One region of the Amycolatopsis cynarae genome, then DNA from elsewhere that is predicted to be linked to it. Evidence: riboswitches for the same ligand, from Rfam matches in the RefSeq annotation. Region 1 holds a riboswitch; the other holds the start of a gene.
What was found. Region 1 has a riboswitch for glycine ahead of gcvP (aminomethyl-transferring glycine dehydrogenase). Riboswitches for the same ligand answer to the same signal wherever they lie in the genome.
Positions count from the first base shown of each region.

Region 2: linked by a shared signal. The riboswitch ahead of ORV05_RS20335 (aldo/keto reductase) and the one ahead of gcvP (aminomethyl-transferring glycine dehydrogenase) in region 1 are both predicted to bind glycine.

Region 1 is NZ_CP113836.1:925,288-933,906, forward strand. It holds gene ORV05_RS04455 (amidohydrolase family protein) at 1-566, opposite strand, end outside; gene ORV05_RS04460 (glutamine synthetase family protein) at 719-2,065, shown strand; gene ORV05_RS04465 (gamma-glutamyl-gamma-aminobutyrate hydrolase family protein) at 2,046-2,765, shown strand; gene ORV05_RS04470 (aldehyde dehydrogenase family protein) at 2,913-4,277, shown strand; gene ORV05_RS04475 (3-oxoacyl-ACP reductase) at 4,283-5,047, shown strand; glycine riboswitch at 5,090-5,183, shown strand; glycine riboswitch at 5,185-5,276, shown strand; gene gcvP (aminomethyl-transferring glycine dehydrogenase) at 5,377-8,151, shown strand; gene gcvT (glycine cleavage system aminomethyltransferase GcvT) at 8,155-8,619, shown strand, end outside.
Region 2 is NZ_CP113836.1:4,258,132-4,266,750, reverse strand. It holds gene ORV05_RS20385 (AMP-binding protein) at 1-632, shown strand, start outside; gene ORV05_RS20380 (hypothetical protein) at 837-1,310, opposite strand; gene ORV05_RS20375 (hypothetical protein) at 1,535-1,750, shown strand; gene ORV05_RS20370 (CDP-alcohol phosphatidyltransferase family protein) at 1,886-2,494, shown strand; gene gcvH (glycine cleavage system protein GcvH) at 2,555-2,938, shown strand; gene garA (glycogen accumulation regulator GarA) at 3,076-3,540, shown strand; gene ftsR (transcriptional regulator FtsR) at 3,537-4,295, shown strand; gene ORV05_RS20350 (bifunctional nuclease family protein) at 4,526-4,999, shown strand; gene ORV05_RS20345 (TetR/AcrR family transcriptional regulator) at 5,098-5,742, opposite strand; gene ORV05_RS20340 (MerR family transcriptional regulator) at 5,988-6,554, shown strand; glycine riboswitch at 6,589-6,685, shown strand; gene ORV05_RS20335 (aldo/keto reductase) at 7,034-7,864, shown strand; gene ORV05_RS20330 (substrate-binding domain-containing protein) at 7,906-8,619, opposite strand, start outside.

The DNA of each region.
Region 1 (8,619 bases):
TCCGGCAACCACGGGTACCCCACGTGCCCGCCGACCACCACCAGTTGGGGGAAGTCGAGCAGCACCTCGTCCAGGTAGGGGATCGGCCGTCCCGGTTCGGACGGGCAGAGCGGGCCGGTGTGCCCGATCTGCGTGCAGAACGGCACGTCCTCCTCGACGCAGGCGACGTAGACCGGGTAGTAGCGCCGGTCGTTCGGGGGCAGGTTCCACAGCCAGGGGACCACGCGCACGCCGACGAAGCCGAGGTCCCGCACGCACCGGCGGATCTCCCGTACCGCGCCGACCGGATCGGTCAGGTCCACGGTGGCGATCCCGGCGAACCGGTCCGGGTGCCGTTCGACGAGCGCGGCGACCTCGTCGTTGGAGATCAGCACGCCGTGGGGGGAGTGCCAGGCCGACAGCAGCCCCAGGCGCACGCCCGCGGCGTCCATCGCGTCGAGGGTCTCGGCGGTGGTGGGTGCGAGCCGGGACATTCCGGTCCAGCGCACCAGCGTCTCCAGCCACGGTTGCGCCATGAACCGCGCGTTGGGCTGCTGCATCCACACGTCGATGATCTCGTCAGGCATCGGTTTCCCCTTCGCGCCGCGGCGGAGTCCGCGGGAAAAGCGTGGCCCGGCTTGACAGGGACGGTCAATGGATCAATAGTGAGCCTTTGAGGGGGTCGAGCGGCGCGCGGAAGGGTAACCGGATGACCGACCGGATCAGCACTGCCAGGGGCATGCTCACCGTCGACCGGCTGCGGGAACTGGCTGATTCCGGCGCGATCGACACCGTTCTCGTCGCGATGACCGACATGCAGGGCCGCCTCCAGGGCAAGAGGTGCGCGGCGCGGTACTTCCTCGAGGAGGTCGTGCCGCACGCGACCGAGGCCTGCAACTACCTGCTCGCCGTGGACGTGGACATGAACACCGTCGACGGTTTCGCGATGTCCTCCTGGGAGAAGGGCTACGGCGACTTCGTGCTCCGCCCCGACCTGGGCACCCTGCGCCTGCTGCCCTGGCATCCGGGGACCGCGCTGGTGCTCGCGGACGTGGAGTGGGTCGAGGGCGGGGCAGTGCCCGCGTCGCCGCGGCAGGTGCTGCGAGGCCAGGTCGACCGGCTCGCCGAGCGCGGCCTGACCGCGTACGTGGGCACCGAACTGGAGTTCATCGTCTTCGACGACAGCTACGAGCAGGCCTGGCGGCGCGGGTACCGCGAGCTCGCCCCGGCCAACCAGTACAACGTGGACTACTCGCTGCTGGGCACCGGTCGCCTCGAGCCGCTGCTGCGCCGGATCCGCAACGAGATGGCTGGTGCCGGGATGTACGTCGAGTCCGCCAAGGGCGAGTGCAACCCCGGGCAGCACGAGATCGCCTTCCGCTACACCGACGCGCTGTCCACTTGCGACAACCACAGCATCTACAAGACCGGGGCCAAGGAGATCGCCGCCCAGGAGGGCCGGAGCCTGACCTTCATGGCCAAGTACAACGAGCGCGAGGGCAACTCCTGCCACATCCACCTCAGCCTGCGCTCGGCCGAGGGCGAACCGGTGCTCGCCGGGGACGGCCCGCGCGGGTTCTCCCCGGTGATGGAGCACTTCCTGGCCGGGCAGCTGGCCTGCCTGCGCGAGCTGACCTACTTCTTCGCGCCGAACATCAACTCCTACAAGCGTTTCGCGGCGGGCAGCTTCGCGCCCACGGCGGTGGCCTGGGGCACGGACAACCGCACCTGCGCGCTGCGGGTGGTCGGGCACGGACCGTCGTTGCGGGTCGAAAACCGTGTTCCCGGCGGTGACGTGAACCCCTACCTCGCGGTGGCGGCGCTGGTGGCCGCCGGCCTGCACGGGATCGAGCACGAACTGCCGCTCGAACCCGAGTTCACCGGCAACGCCTACGCTTCGGGCAAACCGGCCGTGCCGTCGAACCTGCGGGACGCGGCCGCACTGCTGGCGAAGAGCGAGGTCGCCCGCACGGCCTTCGGCGACGAGGTCGTCGAGCACTATCTGAACTCCGCCCGCGTCGAACTCGCCGCGTTCGACGCGGCCGTCACCGATTGGGAGCGGATCCGTGGTTTCGAACGGCTCTGAGCCCACCCGGCGCGCCTCGCGGCCGGTGGTCGGTATCTCGACCTATGTGGAGCAGGCGCGCTGGGGTGTGTGGGACACCGGCGCCGCACTGGTGCCACGGTCCTATGTGGACTGCGTGGTGCGCGCGGGCGGCGTTCCGGTGCTGCTGCCCTCGGTCGGCACGGACACCTCGGCGCTGGCCGCCGTCGACGCGGTGGTGATCGCCGGGGGCGCCGACGTCGATCCCGCACGCTACGGCGAGACACCGCACGAGAAAACCGTCAGCCGCCCCGAACGGGATGCGTTCGAGTTCGCGCTGACGGCCGATGCCGTGGCGCGAGGACTGCCGGTGCTGGGCGTGTGCCGGGGCCTGCAGGTGCTCAACGTCGCGCTGGGCGGTTCGCTGACCCAGCACCTGCCCGAGAAGCTCGGGCACGCCGAGCACCAGCCGGGGCCCGGCGTCTACGGGCACAACCGGATCATGCTGGCCGCCGGCAGCCGGGCGGCCGCGATCCTCGGCACCCAGGCGAAGGGGCACTGCTACCACCATCAGGCCGTGGCGCGGCTCGGCACGGGGCTGCGGGCGGTGGGCTGGGCGGCGGACGGCACCATCGAGGCGGTGGAGCTGCCCGGCGAGCGGTTCGTGCTCGGGGTGCAGTGGCATCCGGAACAGGACGTGGAAGACGTACGGCTGTTCGCGGCGCTCCTGGAGGCCGCATGAGCGAGACTGGCGAAGCCCCCGCTCATGCGGGCCGACCGGGTGCGGGTGTCCCGCAAAACACTGGAGGCGGCATGAGCGAGGTCGCGACCAGAGCCGTGAGGGGTCGCCTCACGGCACCAACACACTGGAGGCGGTGTGAGTGAGCTTGTGACCACTGTGGACGTGGTCAACCCGGCGACCGAGGAGGTCCTCACCTCGGTGCCGCTGGCTTCGCTGGAGGAGACCGACGAGGCGATCGCGCGGGCGCAGGCGGCCCTGCCCGCATGGCGCGCCGTCGCCCCCGGCGACCGCGCGCGGTTGCTGCGGGCCTTCGCCGAGGCGGTGGACGCGGACCGGGAGCACCTGGCCCGGCTGGAGGTGCGCAACTCCGGGCACACGATCTCCAACGCCCGCTGGGAGGCGGGCAACGTCCGTGACGTGCTGCACTACTACGCGGCGGCGCCCGAACGGCTGCTCGGCAGCCAGATCCCGGTACCGGGCGGGGTGAACGTCACGTTCCACGAACCGCTCGGCGTGGTGGGGATCATCGTGCCGTGGAACTTCCCGCTGCCGATCGCGGCCTGGGGGTTCGCCCCCGCGCTGGCCGCCGGGAACACCGTGGTGCTGAAACCGGCCGAGTCGACCCCGCTGACCGCGCTTCGGCTGGCGGAACTGGCGCGGCAGGCCGGCCTGCCCGAGGACGTGTTCCAGGTGCTGCCGGGGGCGGGGCCCGTGGTGGGGCAGCGGTTCGTGACCCATCCCGCGGTGCGCAAGGTCGTGTTCACCGGCTCCACCGCGGTGGGCAAGCGGATCATGGCGGGCTGCGCGGAGCAGGTGAAGCGGGTCACCCTCGAACTCGGCGGCAAGAGCGCGAACATCGTCTTCGCCGACGCGGACCTGGAGAGGGCCGCGGCGACCGCGCCCTACGGCGTGTTCGACAACGCGGGCCAGGACTGCTGCGCCCGGTCCCGCATCCTGGTGGAACGGCCGGTTTACGACCGGTTCCTGGAGCTGCTGGAACCGGCGGTGCGCGGGGTGGTGGTCGGCGACCCGGCCGACGAGCGCACCGAGATGGGCCCGCTGATCTCCGCGGCGCACCGGGCGAAGGTGGCCTCCTACGTCACGGACGGCACGAGGGTCGCCTTCCGGGGGAGCGCCCCGGACGGTCCCGGTTTCTGGTTCCCGCCCACCGTGGTGCTGCCGGAGTCCCCGACCGATCCGCTGGTCACCGACGAGATCTTCGGCCCGGTGGTGGCGGTGGTGCCGTTCGACGGCGAGGCGGACGCGATCCGGCTGGCCAACGACACCGCCTACGGGCTGTCCGGGTCGATCTGGACCTCGGACGTGGGCCGGGCGTTGCGGGTCTCGCGGGGGGTCGAGGCGGGCAACCTGTCGGTCAACTCGCATTCTTCGGTGCGGTACTGGACGCCGTTCGGCGGGTTCAAGCAGTCCGGCCTCGGCCGGGAGCTCGGCCCGGCGGCGGCCGAGTCCTTCACCGAGACCAAGAACGTCTTCCTGAGCACGGAGGTATGAGGTCCATGCAGCGTTTCGACGGCCGCGTCGCGGTGATCACCGGCGGGGGCAGCGGCATCGGCCTGGCCACGGCCCGGCGGCTGGCGGGCGAGGGCGCCAAGGTGGTGATCGCCGACGTCGACGCGGTCGCGGGCAAGGCCGCCGCCGACGAGGTGGACGGCGAGTTCATCGCCACGGACGTGACGAGCGAGGCGCAGGTCCAGGCGCTGTTCGACACCACCGTGGCGCGGTTCGGCTCGCTGGACGTGGCGTTCAACAACGCCGGGATCTCCCCGCCCGAGGACGACTCGATCCTCACCACCGGCATCGAGGCCTGGCAGAAGGTGCAGCAGGTCAACCTCACCTCGGTCTACCTGTGCTGCCGGTACGCGATCCCCCACATGCAGCGCCAGGGCAAGGGTTCCATCGTCAACACCGCTTCCTTCGTGGCGGTGATGGGCGCGGCGACCTCGCAGATCTCCTACACCGCGTCGAAGGGCGGGGTGCTGGCCATGACCCGTGAACTGGGCGTGCAGTTCGCGCGGGAGGGCATCCGGGTGAACGCGCTGTGCCCGGGACCGGTCAACACGCCGCTGCTGCGGGAGCTGTTCGCCAAGGACCCGGAACGGGCCGCCCGCAGGCTGGTGCACGTGCCGCTGGGCCGGTTCGCCGAGCCGGAGGAGATCGCCGCCGCGGTGGCCTTCCTCGCCAGCGATGATGCGTCGTTCATCACGGCGTCGCAGTTCCTGGTGGACGGTGGGATCAGCGGCGCGTACGTTACCCCGCTGTAAGGGCGCTGTAGAGTGAAACCAGACAACTGAACACGGCCGACATGAGCCTGAGCGGGAGAGCCCCCGTCGCCACACGGGGCACCGAAGGAGCAACTTCCCCGCCAATCTCTCAGGTACCAGTTACCGCTCGGGCCAGGCCACTCTGGAAAGCAGGCGCAGCCGGTGCGCCTCACCCAAGGTGAAAGCCGCGCGAGCGGTGAAACTCTCAGGTGCCGATGACAGAGGGGGAGTTCCCAGCCGCGGGCGAGCGAGTCCGCGTCCGGTAGTGAGGAGCTCCCGTGTTGTTCGCCGACCGCCATATCGGACCGTCCGGGCACGAGCAGGCCAAGATGCTCGCCGAGTGCGGGTACTCGAGCCTCGACGCGCTCGTGGAGGCGGCCGTGCCCACGGCCATCCGCAACCCCCGCGAACTCGACCTGCCCGTGGCGGCCTCCGAGCAGGACGCACTCGCCGAGCTGCGGGCGCTCGCGGCCAAGAACCGGCCGATGACGCAGATGATCGGGCTGGGTTTCCACGACACGGTCACCCCCGCGGTGATCCGCCGCAACGTGCTGGAAAGCCCCGCCTGGTACACCGCCTACACGCCCTACCAGCCCGAGATCTCGCAGGGCAGGCTCGAAGCACTGCTCAACTTCCAGACCATGGTGTCCGACCTGACCGGCCTGGACACCGCGAACGCGTCGCTGCTGGACGAGTCCACCGCGGTGGCCGAGGCCGTGATGCTGATGCGGCGCGCCTCCAAGGCCAAGTCGCAGCGGGTGGTGCTGGACGCCGAATGCCTGCCGCAGACCATCGCGGTGGTGCGCACCCGTGCCGAGGCGGTCGGCATCGAGGTGGTGGTACGCGATCTGGCCACCGGCCTGCCCGAGGAGTTCTTCGGCGTGGTCGTGCAGTACCCCGGGGCCTCCGGTGTCCTGCGCGGCAAGGGTTTCTACGAGGCGATCGGGACCGTGGCCAGGGAGGCGGGCGCGCTCTACACCGTCGCCGCAGACCTGCTGGCCCTCACCCTGATCGAGGCGCCGGGCGAGTTCGGCGCCGACATCGCGGCCGGGACCACGCAGCGCTTCGGGGTGCCGCTCGGCTACGGCGGCCCGCACGCCGGGTACCTGGCCGTGCGGTCCGGCCTTCAGCGGTCGATGCCCGGCCGTCTCGTCGGGGTCTCGGTGGACGCCGACGGCGCCCCGGCCTACCGCCTGGCGCTGCAGACCCGGGAGCAGCACATCCGCCGCGAGAAGGCCACCTCCAACATCTGCACCGCCCAGGTGCTGCCCGCGGTGCTGGCCGCGATGTACGCGGTCTACCACGGCCCGGACGGACTGCGGGACATCGCCGCCCGCGTGCACTCCCTCGCCTCCGGGCTGGCGGCCGCGCTGCGGGACGGCGGGGTCGAGGTCGTCCACGAGAGCTTCTTCGACACGGTGCTGGTGCGGGTGCCCGGCCGTGCCGCCCGGCTGGTCGGCGACGCACGCCGCTTCGGCATCAACCTCGGCCTGGCCGACGAGGACCACATCCGCATCGCCTGCGACGAGGTCACCACGCTGGACGCACTGCGCCGGGTGCTGCTCGCCTTCGACCTGGAGGCCCACGCGGAGCCGGGCGCCCCGGCGCTGCCCGCCGGGCTGGCCCGCCGGTCGGAGTTCCTGACTCACGAGGTCTTCCACTCGCACCGCTCCGAGACCGCAATGCTGCGCTACCTGCGGCGACTGTCCGATCAGGACTACGCACTGGACCGCGGCATGATCCCCCTCGGCTCGTGCACCATGAAGCTCAACGCGACCGCGGAGATGGAGCCGATCACCTGGCCCGCCTTCGCCGGACTGCACCCGTTCGCCCCGGCCGAGGACGCCGCGGGCTACCGCGAGCTGATCGGCCAGCTGTGCGACTGGCTGGCCGAGGTCACCGGCTACCACAGCGTTTCGCTGCAGCCGAACGCCGGAAGCCAGGGCGAACTGGCCGGGCTGCTGGCGATCCGCGCCTACCACCGGGCCAACGGGCAGGCCGGGCGCACCGTCTGCCTGATCCCGTCCTCGGCGCACGGCACGAACGCCGCCTCCGCGGCGCTGGCCGGGATGCGCGTGGTGGTGGTCGCCTGCAACGACGACGGCGATGTCGACCTGGCCGATCTGCAGGCCAAAGTGGACGCCCACCGCGACAGCCTGGCCGCGATCATGGTCACCTACCCGTCCACCCACGGCGTGTACGAGAACGGCATCAACGAGATCGCCCGGATCGTGCACGAGGGCGGCGGCCAGGTCTATGTGGACGGTGCCAACCTCAACGCGCTGCTCGGGCTGGCGAAGCCGGGCGAGTTCGGCGGCGACGTGTCGCACCTGAACCTGCACAAGACGTTCTGCATCCCGCACGGCGGTGGCGGGCCGGGCGTGGGGCCGGTCGCGGTGCGCGAGCACCTCGCGCCGTACCTGCCGAACCACCCGCTGGACGAGGCGGCGGGCCCGGCCACCGGGGTCGGCCCGATCTCGGCCGCACCGTACGGTTCCGCGTCGATCCTGCCGATCTCGTGGGCCTACGTGCGGATGATGGGTGCCCCCGGGCTGACTTCGGCCACCAAGGTCGCGGTGCTGGCCGCGAACTACGTGGCCGCACGCCTGGCCCCGCACTACCCGGTGCTCTACACCGGGCGCAACGGCCTGGTCGCCCACGAGTGCATCCTGGACCTGCGCGCGCTCACCAAGCGCACCGGCGTGACCGTGGACGACGTCGCGAAGCGCCTTGTGGACTACGGGTTCCACGCGCCGACGATGTCCTTCCCGGTGGCGGGCACGCTGATGGTCGAGCCGACCGAGAGCGAGGACGTGGCCGAGATCGACCGGTTCTGCGACGCGATGATCGCCATCCGCCGCGAGATCGAGGAGATCGCCGAGGGCCGCTGGCCGGTGGAGCGCAGTCCGCTGCGCAACGCCCCGCACACCGCGGAAACGCTGACCTCGGACTGGGATCTGCCCTACGACCGGAAGCTGGCGGTGTACCCGCAGGGAGTCTCGCCCAAGGCGAAGTACTGGCCGCCGGTCCGCCGCATCGACGGCGCCTACGGCGACCGCAACCTCGTCTGCTCGTGCCCGCCGATCGAAGCCTACGGGAGCTGACCGATGCACACCGCACTCCATGGCGTCCACAAAGGACTCGGCGCGCTGTTCACCGACTTCGCGGGCTGGGAGATGCCGGTCCGGTACTCGAGCGAGCTCGCCGAGCACCGGGCCGTGCGTGAAGCCGCGGGCCTGTTCGACCTCTCGCACATGGGCGAGATCGAGCTGACCGGCCCGCAGGCGGCGCAGGCGCTGGACTACGCGCTGGTCGGCGCGCTGTCCGCGGTCAAGCCCGGCCGCGCCCGCTACACGATGATCTGCGCGCCCGACGGCGGCGTGCTGGACGACCTCGTGGTGTACCGGCTGGCCGAGGAGAGGTTCCTCGTCGTCGCCAACGCCGGCAACGCGCCCGCCGTCGCCGCCGAGCTCACCGCCCGTGCCTCCGGCTTCGATGCCGAGGTCACCGACCGTTCGGCCGAAACCGCGCTGGTCGCGGTGCAGGGCCCGCACTCCGCGGCGATCGTGGGC
Region 2 (8,619 bases), 3.3 Mb from region 1:
CGGGACAGCCGGTCAAGTCCGGTTCGATGGGGCGGCCGCTGCCCGGGTTCACGGTGGCGCTTCTCGACCCGGTCACCGGGCAGCGCAGCACCGAGGGCGAGATCTGCCTCGACCTCGCGCACCGCCCGGTCGGGCTGATGGCGGGCTACGCCGACGACGACGAGCGCACCGCGACGGCGTTCGAGGGCGGCTACTACCACACCGGTGACGTCGGCTCGATCGACGAGGACGGCTACATCACCTACGTGGGCCGCACCGACGACGTGTTCAAGGCGTCGGACTACCGGATTTCGCCGTTCGAACTGGAGAGCGTGCTCCTGGAACACGAAGCGGTGGCCGAGGCGGCCGTCGTGCCGTCGCCGGACCCGATCCGGCTGGCGGTGCCGAAGGCCTACGTCGTGCTGGCCGCGGGCCACGCCGCGGACGCGGCGACGGCCGAGAGCATCCTGGCCTTCGGCCGCGAGCACCTGGCGCCCTACAAGCGGATCCGGCGGCTGGAGTTCACCGAACTGCCCAAGACGATCTCGGGCAAGATCCGGCGGGTCGAACTGCGCGGCCGGGAACAGTCCGTTCCGGACGGCAGGCCGCCCGGTGAGTTCCGCGAGGAGGACTTCCCCTCGCTCAAGTCCTGAAGCGGACGCACTGCGCGCCGACGGGGCCCCGCACGGGTGGCGTGCGGGGCCCCTTCGCGCGCTCAGTTCGCGCCCGTCCTCTGTGGAGCATGTCGCGGCCGGTTCGCCGGTCCGCAGTCGACGGTCCCGTTCCGCACGATCACCGGGCCGGGGCGGCGGGGAAAGCGGGCCGCGGGCCAAAGCGGTTCCGCGGGCGGTCCGGGGTCACTCGGCGGCGACCACGCGGGCGTACACGGTCTTGTCGTCGAGGCTGCAGGTGGTGCCGCCCTGGGAGCTGGGCGGGCCGGACACGCACAACCAGCCGTCGACGGTGGCGCTCACCGGGCGGCCGGAGCCCGCGGGCTGCTGCCCGGCGATCCCGGCCTGGAACTTCGCCACGAGCTGGTGGGCCTGCGGGCAGCCGATGCCGGTCGCGGTGCTGTCGAGCACGCTCAGGGTCAGGCCGCTGGCCGCGGTGACGGAGCCGCAACTGCCGTCGGCCGACGCCAGGGCAGGCACGCTCGTCACGGTGGCCGCGGCGCGCCCGGCCGGGGCGGCGCCCGTCGCGGAACCGGAGGCCGGGCCCGCGGAGGTTCCGGTGAGGGCGGGCGCGGCGGTCTGCGGGGCGGGCACCGAGCACGCGGTGAGGAGCGCGGTGGCGCCCCCGGCGAGCAGCGGGCCGAGCCGCCTGACGATCATCGTTTCCTCCCTCGGACATGATCCGGCAGGGCGAGGCTACCGCTGGGCGGGGGCCGCCGCGCACCGGGCCATGGATGGTCCACAGTGGACCGCCGCGTAGGGTTGGCCCCTCCACTGGGCGGGTGAATCTCCTCGGGCGGGCTAACGTTGCCGGTTCCGCCGCCGACGTTGGCGGTGTACCTGCCCGGTGAGCCAATCCTGTCCCTCTTTCCCTTCAGAGAGCGATGAACACCGAAAGCACAAACGGAACCCAGTCCCCGGAAAACGCCGAACCGCCGACCACCCCCTGCACCGTGGTGTGGAGCCAGGGGCGCCCGTACGTCCTCGAACCGGGCGACGGCAACCCCCGCTGGGTCGGCACCGACAACCGTGGCCGCCCGCTCAAGCTGACCGGCGCCGACCTGCGCCGTCGCGGCTGGAGCCTTCACCGGGCGAGCTAGGGTGACGGGGTGATCGAGCCCCGCCCGGACAGGGCGCCCGAGGACACCACCCGCGCCCGCGGTCAGGGCACGGAGACCGGGCGCCCCGTCGACAGCAGTCCCGCCGGTGCCCTTGCCTCTGCACCGGACGGCCCGGTGGCCGGACCGGAGCAGCCCCCGCTGCTCCGGCAGGCACTCACCGTGCCCAATCTCCTGTCCCTGCTCCGCCTGGCCGGGGTGCCGGTCTTCCTGTGGCTGCTGCTGGGCCCGAAGGCCGACGGCTGGGCGCTGGCGCTGCTGGTGTTCAGCGCGCTGACCGACTGGCTCGACGGCAAACTCGCCCGATGGCTCGACCAGACGAGCAGGCTCGGCCAGCTGCTCGACCCCGCCGCCGACCGGCTCTACATCGTCGCGACCCTGGCCGCGTTCCTCCTCCGGGGCATCCTGCCCTGGTGGGTGGTGGCCGCGCTGGTGGTGCGCGAGCTGGTCGTCGGCGTGGCGATCCTGGTGTTGCGGCGCAACGGATTCGCCCCGCCCGAGGTGACCTACATCGGCAAGGGGGCGACCTTCGTGCTGATGTACGCCTTCCCGTTCCTGCTGCTGACCCAGGGCGCCGCGGCCGATTCCACGGTGGCCGCGATCGCCCGCCCGATCGCCTACGCCTTCATGACCTGGGGCGGTGTGCTGTACCTGTGGTCCGGGGCGTTGTACGTCCTGCAGACCGTCCGGGCCATCCGGGGTGCCGCCCGGACCGGCCGGATGTAAGACTTCCGCCGGAAGGTCCGCGCCGCCAGGCGGCGGACCGGCGAAGAAAGGGGACGGCGGGTGTCCGCACCAGAAGAATTGCGCTACACCGAAGAGCACGAGTGGGTGGCCACCGGCTCCGGTGACTCGGTCCGGGTCGGCATCACCGAGTACGCGCAGGACCAGCTCGGCGACGTGGTCTTCGTCGAGCTGCCCGAGGTGGGCAAGCAGCTGTCGGCGGGCGACGTGTTCGGCGAGGTCGAGTCGACCAAGAGCGTGTCCGAACTGTTCGCTCCGGTGGACGGCGAGGTGGTGGCCGTCAACGGCGCCGTGGTCGACTCCCCGGAGCTGATCAACAGCGATCCCTACGGCGAGGGCTGGCTCATCGAGATCAGGGCCGGGGACCCGTCGGCGGTGGAGGCGCTGCTCGATTCGGAGGCCTACCAGGCCCTGACGGCGGGCTGAGCCGGGCCGATCCGGGCTGATCCGGGCCGGGCGCGCGGGGGCCGGGAGGGAGCCCCGGCAGCCCCTTCGCGATCAGGCACGGTACGTTGACAGCACACGTTGCTAGGCAAAACACTTCAGTGGTGAGGAGAGCTCAGGTGAGCACGAACGACGGGCCCGGCGTTCCCCCGGAGCAGTCTCCGGAGCGGACTTCGATCTTCCGGGCCGACTTCCTGGCGGACGCGGAGGCGCAGGAGTCGGCGGCGCCGGAGCCCTCGGTCGCCGGTGTCGACGCGCTTCCGGCAGGCTCGGCCCTGCTGGTCGTCAAGCGCGGCCCGAACGCGGGGTCCCGGTTCCTGCTGGACCGGGACACCACCAGCGCGGGCAGGCACCCGGACAGCGACATCTTCCTCGACGACGTCACGGTTTCCCGGCGGCACGCGGAGTTCCGGCGGGAGGGCGGCGAATTCGTCGTCATCGACGTGGGCAGCCTCAACGGCACCTACGTCAACCGCGAGCCGGTGGACCAGGCCGTGCTCGCCGGCGGTGACGAGGTCCAGATCGGCAAGTTCCGCCTGGTCTTCCTGACCGGCCCGGGGCACGGGGGTCAGGGGGCACAGTGACGGCTGCGGGGCGGCCACAGCGCGATGCGTTGAGCATCGGGGCCGTGCTGGCGCAGCTTCGCGCCGACTTCCCCGATGTGACCATCTCCAAGATCCGGTTCCTCGAGTCGGAAGGCCTGGTCCAGCCCGGCCGGACTCCCTCGGGCTACCGGCAGTTCGCCCCGGCGGACGTGGAGCGCCTGCGGTTCGTGCTGGCCGCCCAGCGGGATCACTACCTGCCCCTGAAAGTGATCAAGGAACAGCTCGACGCCGCCGACCGCGGTGCCGGTGGCGTCGATCCCGGCGTGGGCAGGCTGCCCCGCAAGCTCGTGCCGCTCCCGGCGGGCGACGGTGAAACCCCGGGCGAAGGCCTGCCCGGTGCGGAGGATTTCGCACCGGGCAGACAGGTCCGCCTGACCCAGGAGGAACTGCTCGCCGAGGCGGGCATCGACGTGCGCACCCTGGCCGAACTCGAGCAGTACGGCCTACTTCGTCCCGGGGCCGCCGGGTTCTACGATCCGGATTCCGTCCAGATCGCCCGGACGATCCGCGCGATGACCGAGTTCGGCATCGAGCCGCGGCATCTGCGTGCCTTCCGCGCGTCGGCGGACCGGGAAGTGGGTCTGCTGGAGCAGATCGTCGCCCCGGTCTATCGTCATCGGGACGCCGACGCGAAGGCCCGCGCGGACGAAATGGTGCGGGAGCTGGCCGCGCTGTCGGTCACCCTGCACACTTTGCTGGTCAAGGCCGGTATCCGAGGTGTGACCGGCGGCTGACGACTGGTCACGCCGGATGCGCCTGGTCGGTAATGACACAGTTTCGACACTCTTGCGCGCGCCCGACATGCCGTACGGTTGGTTATGGGTTGCCGGAAACCGGATATGCGGACTCAGCACAAGGACAATTGCGAGCACAGCGCCCAGATGACGGGTAGCGTCGACCTTGTCGATGCGGGATCCTCGAAACAGCGCTGCAGCCCGCGCACAGGAGAGGGAGGCGAAGCCCGATGAGCGAGATGCGCGTCGTCGGCGTGCGGGTCGAATTGCCCGCGAATCAGCCGATCTTGTTGCTGCGGGAGACGGAGGGCGAGCGGTACCTCCCGATCTGGATCGGATCCGTGGAAGCCACGGCCATAGCCCTGGAGCAGCAGGGTGTCCGTCCCGCCCGCCCGTTGACGCACGACCTGCTCAAGGAGGTCATCGGGGCACTCGGCCGCGAACTCGAGCAGGTGGTGATCACTGATCTGCGCGAGGGCACCTTCTTCGCCGAACTCGTCTTCGACGGAGACGTCCGGGTTTCGGCCCGGCCGAGCGACTCGGTCGCCCTGGCGCTGCGCGTCGGCGTGCCGATCCACGCGGTCGATTCCGTGCTCGAGGAGGCCGGGCTGATCATCCCGGACGAGCAGGAGGACGAGGTCGAGAAGTTCCGCGAGTTCCTCGACTCGGTGTCGCCGGAGGACTTCCGCGGCGCCGACACCTGAGCACGGCCGGGTTCCGTCTCCCCGTGTCGCGAGCGCGGCACCCAAGCGCGGCACCCCGGGTTCGGAGCCGGTTCGGTCGGAACCGGCTCCGGCGTCAGCTAATGGGCCTGATCCGGCGTCGCCGCACCGGCGGGCCGGGTCGCCCGCTCGAACAGATCGGCCAGTTCGTCGCCGTAGGCCTCGAGGTCGGTCGCCGGGTCGGCCGCCAGTGCCGCCGCCGCACCGTCCACGGAGTGTGCGATCGTCCTCGCCATCACCGCGGGCGCGAACTCCCCGAACTCTCCTTCCTGCTGCCCCTGGCGCAGTTGGCGTTCCAGGCGCCCGTAGCGCATCTCCGCCTGCAGCGCGTCCATGATCGGATCCTGTCCGGCGTTGCGCCGCACCTCGTCCAGTGCCCGGACGGCGTCCGGGTGTGCGCGCACGAAGTCCGTCTCCGCGCGCAGGTGTGCGCGCAGCAGTGCGGTGCGGCCGGTGGCCTGCCCGGCGCGTTCCAGCACGAACTGCTCCTTGGCGTGGAGCAGGATGCCGAGGACGGCGTTCATCAGATCGGCCTTGGTGCCGAAGTGGTAGCTGATCATGCGGGTGCTGCTCAGCCCGGCACGGGCACGGATGCTCTCGAAGGTGGTGGCGGAGTAGCCGTGCTCGGCGAGCACGTCGATGGTGGCGGTGAGGATCTGGGCCCGCCGTGCCGCCTCGGTCACGCTCAGCCCGATCTCGGGCTGCATCTCGGCCGTTATCTGCATGAGTAAATATTAACATGGACAGGTAAAAACTGCACCTCGGGCGGAAGGCTCATGAACCGGTCGAGGTCTGCCGCGCGTCGCGTTGACCAGCGGGGCCCCCACGCTTACCGTCGAAGGCGGGAAATCGTTCCAGGTGTGATTCGTCCGGCTCGGCGCAACCTGATCGGTTTCGCCGTGCGGGGTTCCGCTCCGGTGCCCTGGTTGTTGTTTCGACCGGCCTGCCAGCCGGGCGAGGGGAGGCTTGCGTGGTCGACGAAAGGCCGGTCAAGGCGGTCGACGGGGAGCAGGGTGAACTCTTCCCTGATGCGTCCCTGCCCGACGAGCTGGTCGGATACCGGGGGCCCGCGGCCTGCCAGATCGCCGGGATCACCTACCGGCAGCTCGACTACTGGGCCCGCACGCAACTGGTCGCCCCGAGCATCCGCACCGCGCACGGGTCCGGCTCGCAGCGCCTCTACTCCTTCAAGGACATCCTCGCGCTGAAGATCGTCAAGAGGTTACTGGACACCGGGGTCTCGCTGCAGAACATCAGGGTGGCCGTCGATCATCTGCGTGCCCGCGGGATGAACGATCTCGCCAAGGTGACGCTGGTGTCCGACGGCACCACCGTCTACGAGTGCACCTCGGCCGAGGAGATCGTCGATCTCCTGCAGGGCGGCCAGGGTGTCTTCGGCATCGCGGTCAAGGTGCCGATGGCGGAGATCAGCGGCACCATCCACGAGTTCCCCGCCGAACGGGCCGACGGTGGCCAGGTCGAATCCGTGGTGTCGGACGAGTTGAGCCAGCGGCGCAATGCCCGGCGTACGGGCTGAATCGCGCTGACGGTAGGGTGAATCCCGCAGTCGCCGAAGCTGCGCGGGAGAGACCGGCCCCCACCCCGGGCCGGCGCCGAAGGAGCAACTCTTCCCCGGAACCTCACAGGCACCCGGACCGCGCGGACGAGACGCCTCTGGAAAGTGGGTCCCGGCCAGAACCCGGCGTGGTGACCCCGCCGACGGTGCAAGCCCGACAAAACACCCGGGTGAACCTCTCAGGCGCCCTTTGAGGGTCGGACAGAGTGGGGAGGCCCCGGACACGCTCACGTGTCCGGGGCCGCTGCCGTTACCGGGCCAGGTGGAATCGAAAGCGCTCTCATCCCCGGTCGGCTTGCGCGTTGCGGTGAGGGGACCCGCTCACCGCACTTGCGGCAGGGGGCCGCGGACGGGGGAGTACCTTCGGCGGCCGCGCGCGGTGAGTGGCAGGATCGGGGGCGGATCGTTCAAGACCGCGACGACGTAAGGAACGCATTCGCATGGCTGTAGTTCCCGACCTCGAACTGAACAACGGCGTCACGATCCCGCAGCTCGGTTTCGGCGTGTTCCAGGTCCCCGCCGAGGACACCGCGGAAGTGGTCCGGACCGCGCTGCGGACCGGCTACCGCAGCATCGACACCGCGGCGGCCTACCGGAACGAAACCGGTGTGGGCGCCGCGATCCGGGAGTGCGGCCTGCCCCGGGGGGAACTGTTCGTCACCACGAAGCTGTGGAACTCCGACCAGGGCTACGACTCGGCGCTGCGGGCCTTCGACGCCGGCATGGAGCGGCTCGGGCTGGACTACCTCGATCTGTACCTGATCCACTGGCCGCTGCCCGCACGTGACACCTACGTCGAGACGTGGCGGGCTTTCGGGAAACTCCTCTCCGAGGGCCGTGTCCGCGCCATCGGGGTGTCGAACTTCCAGGTCCCCCACCTGAACCGGCTCATCGACGAGACCGGTGTGGTCCCCGCGGTCAACCAGGTCGAGCTGCACCCGAACCTGGCACAGGCCGAGTTGCGCGCCTTCCACGCCGACCACGGCATCGTCACCGAGGCCTGGAGCCCCCTCGCGCAGGGCGCGCTGCTCTCGGACGAGACGATCACCGGGCTGGCCTCCCGCCACGGCAGGAGCCCGGCGCAGATCGTGCTCCGCTGGCATCTGCAGCTGGGCAACGTGGTGATCCCCAAATCGGTCACGCCGTCCCGGATCGCCGAGAACTTCGCCCTGTTCGACTTCGCACTGACGGACGAGGACATGGCGGCCATCGGCAAGCTGGACACCGGTGCCCGCATCGGCCCCGACCCGGACACCTTCAACCTCGCCTGAGCCGGCCGGAGCGGGCGGCCGGCGCCGTTTCGTATCCGCGCTCAGCCTGCGGGCTTGGCGAACGCGGACTGCTGGGCCGGTTCCCGGAGGAAGTCGCGGAACACCTGCGCGGCGCGGGCCTGCACCTCGTCCACGGTGGCTCCGGCCAGGCCGAGGAACGGGTAGTCGGCCGAACTGGCCGAAGCGATCGATTCGGCGGGTGAGCCGATCATGCCGGGCTTGGTGGTCTGCAGCTGGGCGATCCAGTACGAGTTCTCCGGAACCCAGGCCGCGGGCAACCCGCCGATCGAGTCGAGGCTCGCCTTGCCGGTCAGGGCGTCGAGCACGCGATCCGAAGGCGCGGCCTGCACGTCGATGTGGACGCAGTGCGAGTGCACGACGGTCTTGGCGTCGTTCCACTTCGCCGCGGCTTCGGTCACCGCCCGCTGGATGCTGGGGGTGACCAGCACCCGCATCGACGAGTCGCCGTCCGTGCAGGAGTTCGCCTGCGCCTCGGCACGGCTGTTGAGCACGCTGTTGGCCCAGCCCCAGCCGAGCAGGCCGACCACGATCAGCACGATGAACCCGCCCAGCACGATGGGCCAGGCGGCGATGCGGCGGCGGCCCGCGGCCTTGCCGACCGCGCGGTGGGTGCCGGTGAGGGTGGCCGACGAGTCTTCGGCGGGTTTGTCGACAACCCGGTGACTTCCGGTCGTGGTGCTGCGCTCGTCGGCCTGGCGGACGGGGCGGTGGCTGCCGGTGGAGGTGCGGCCGTC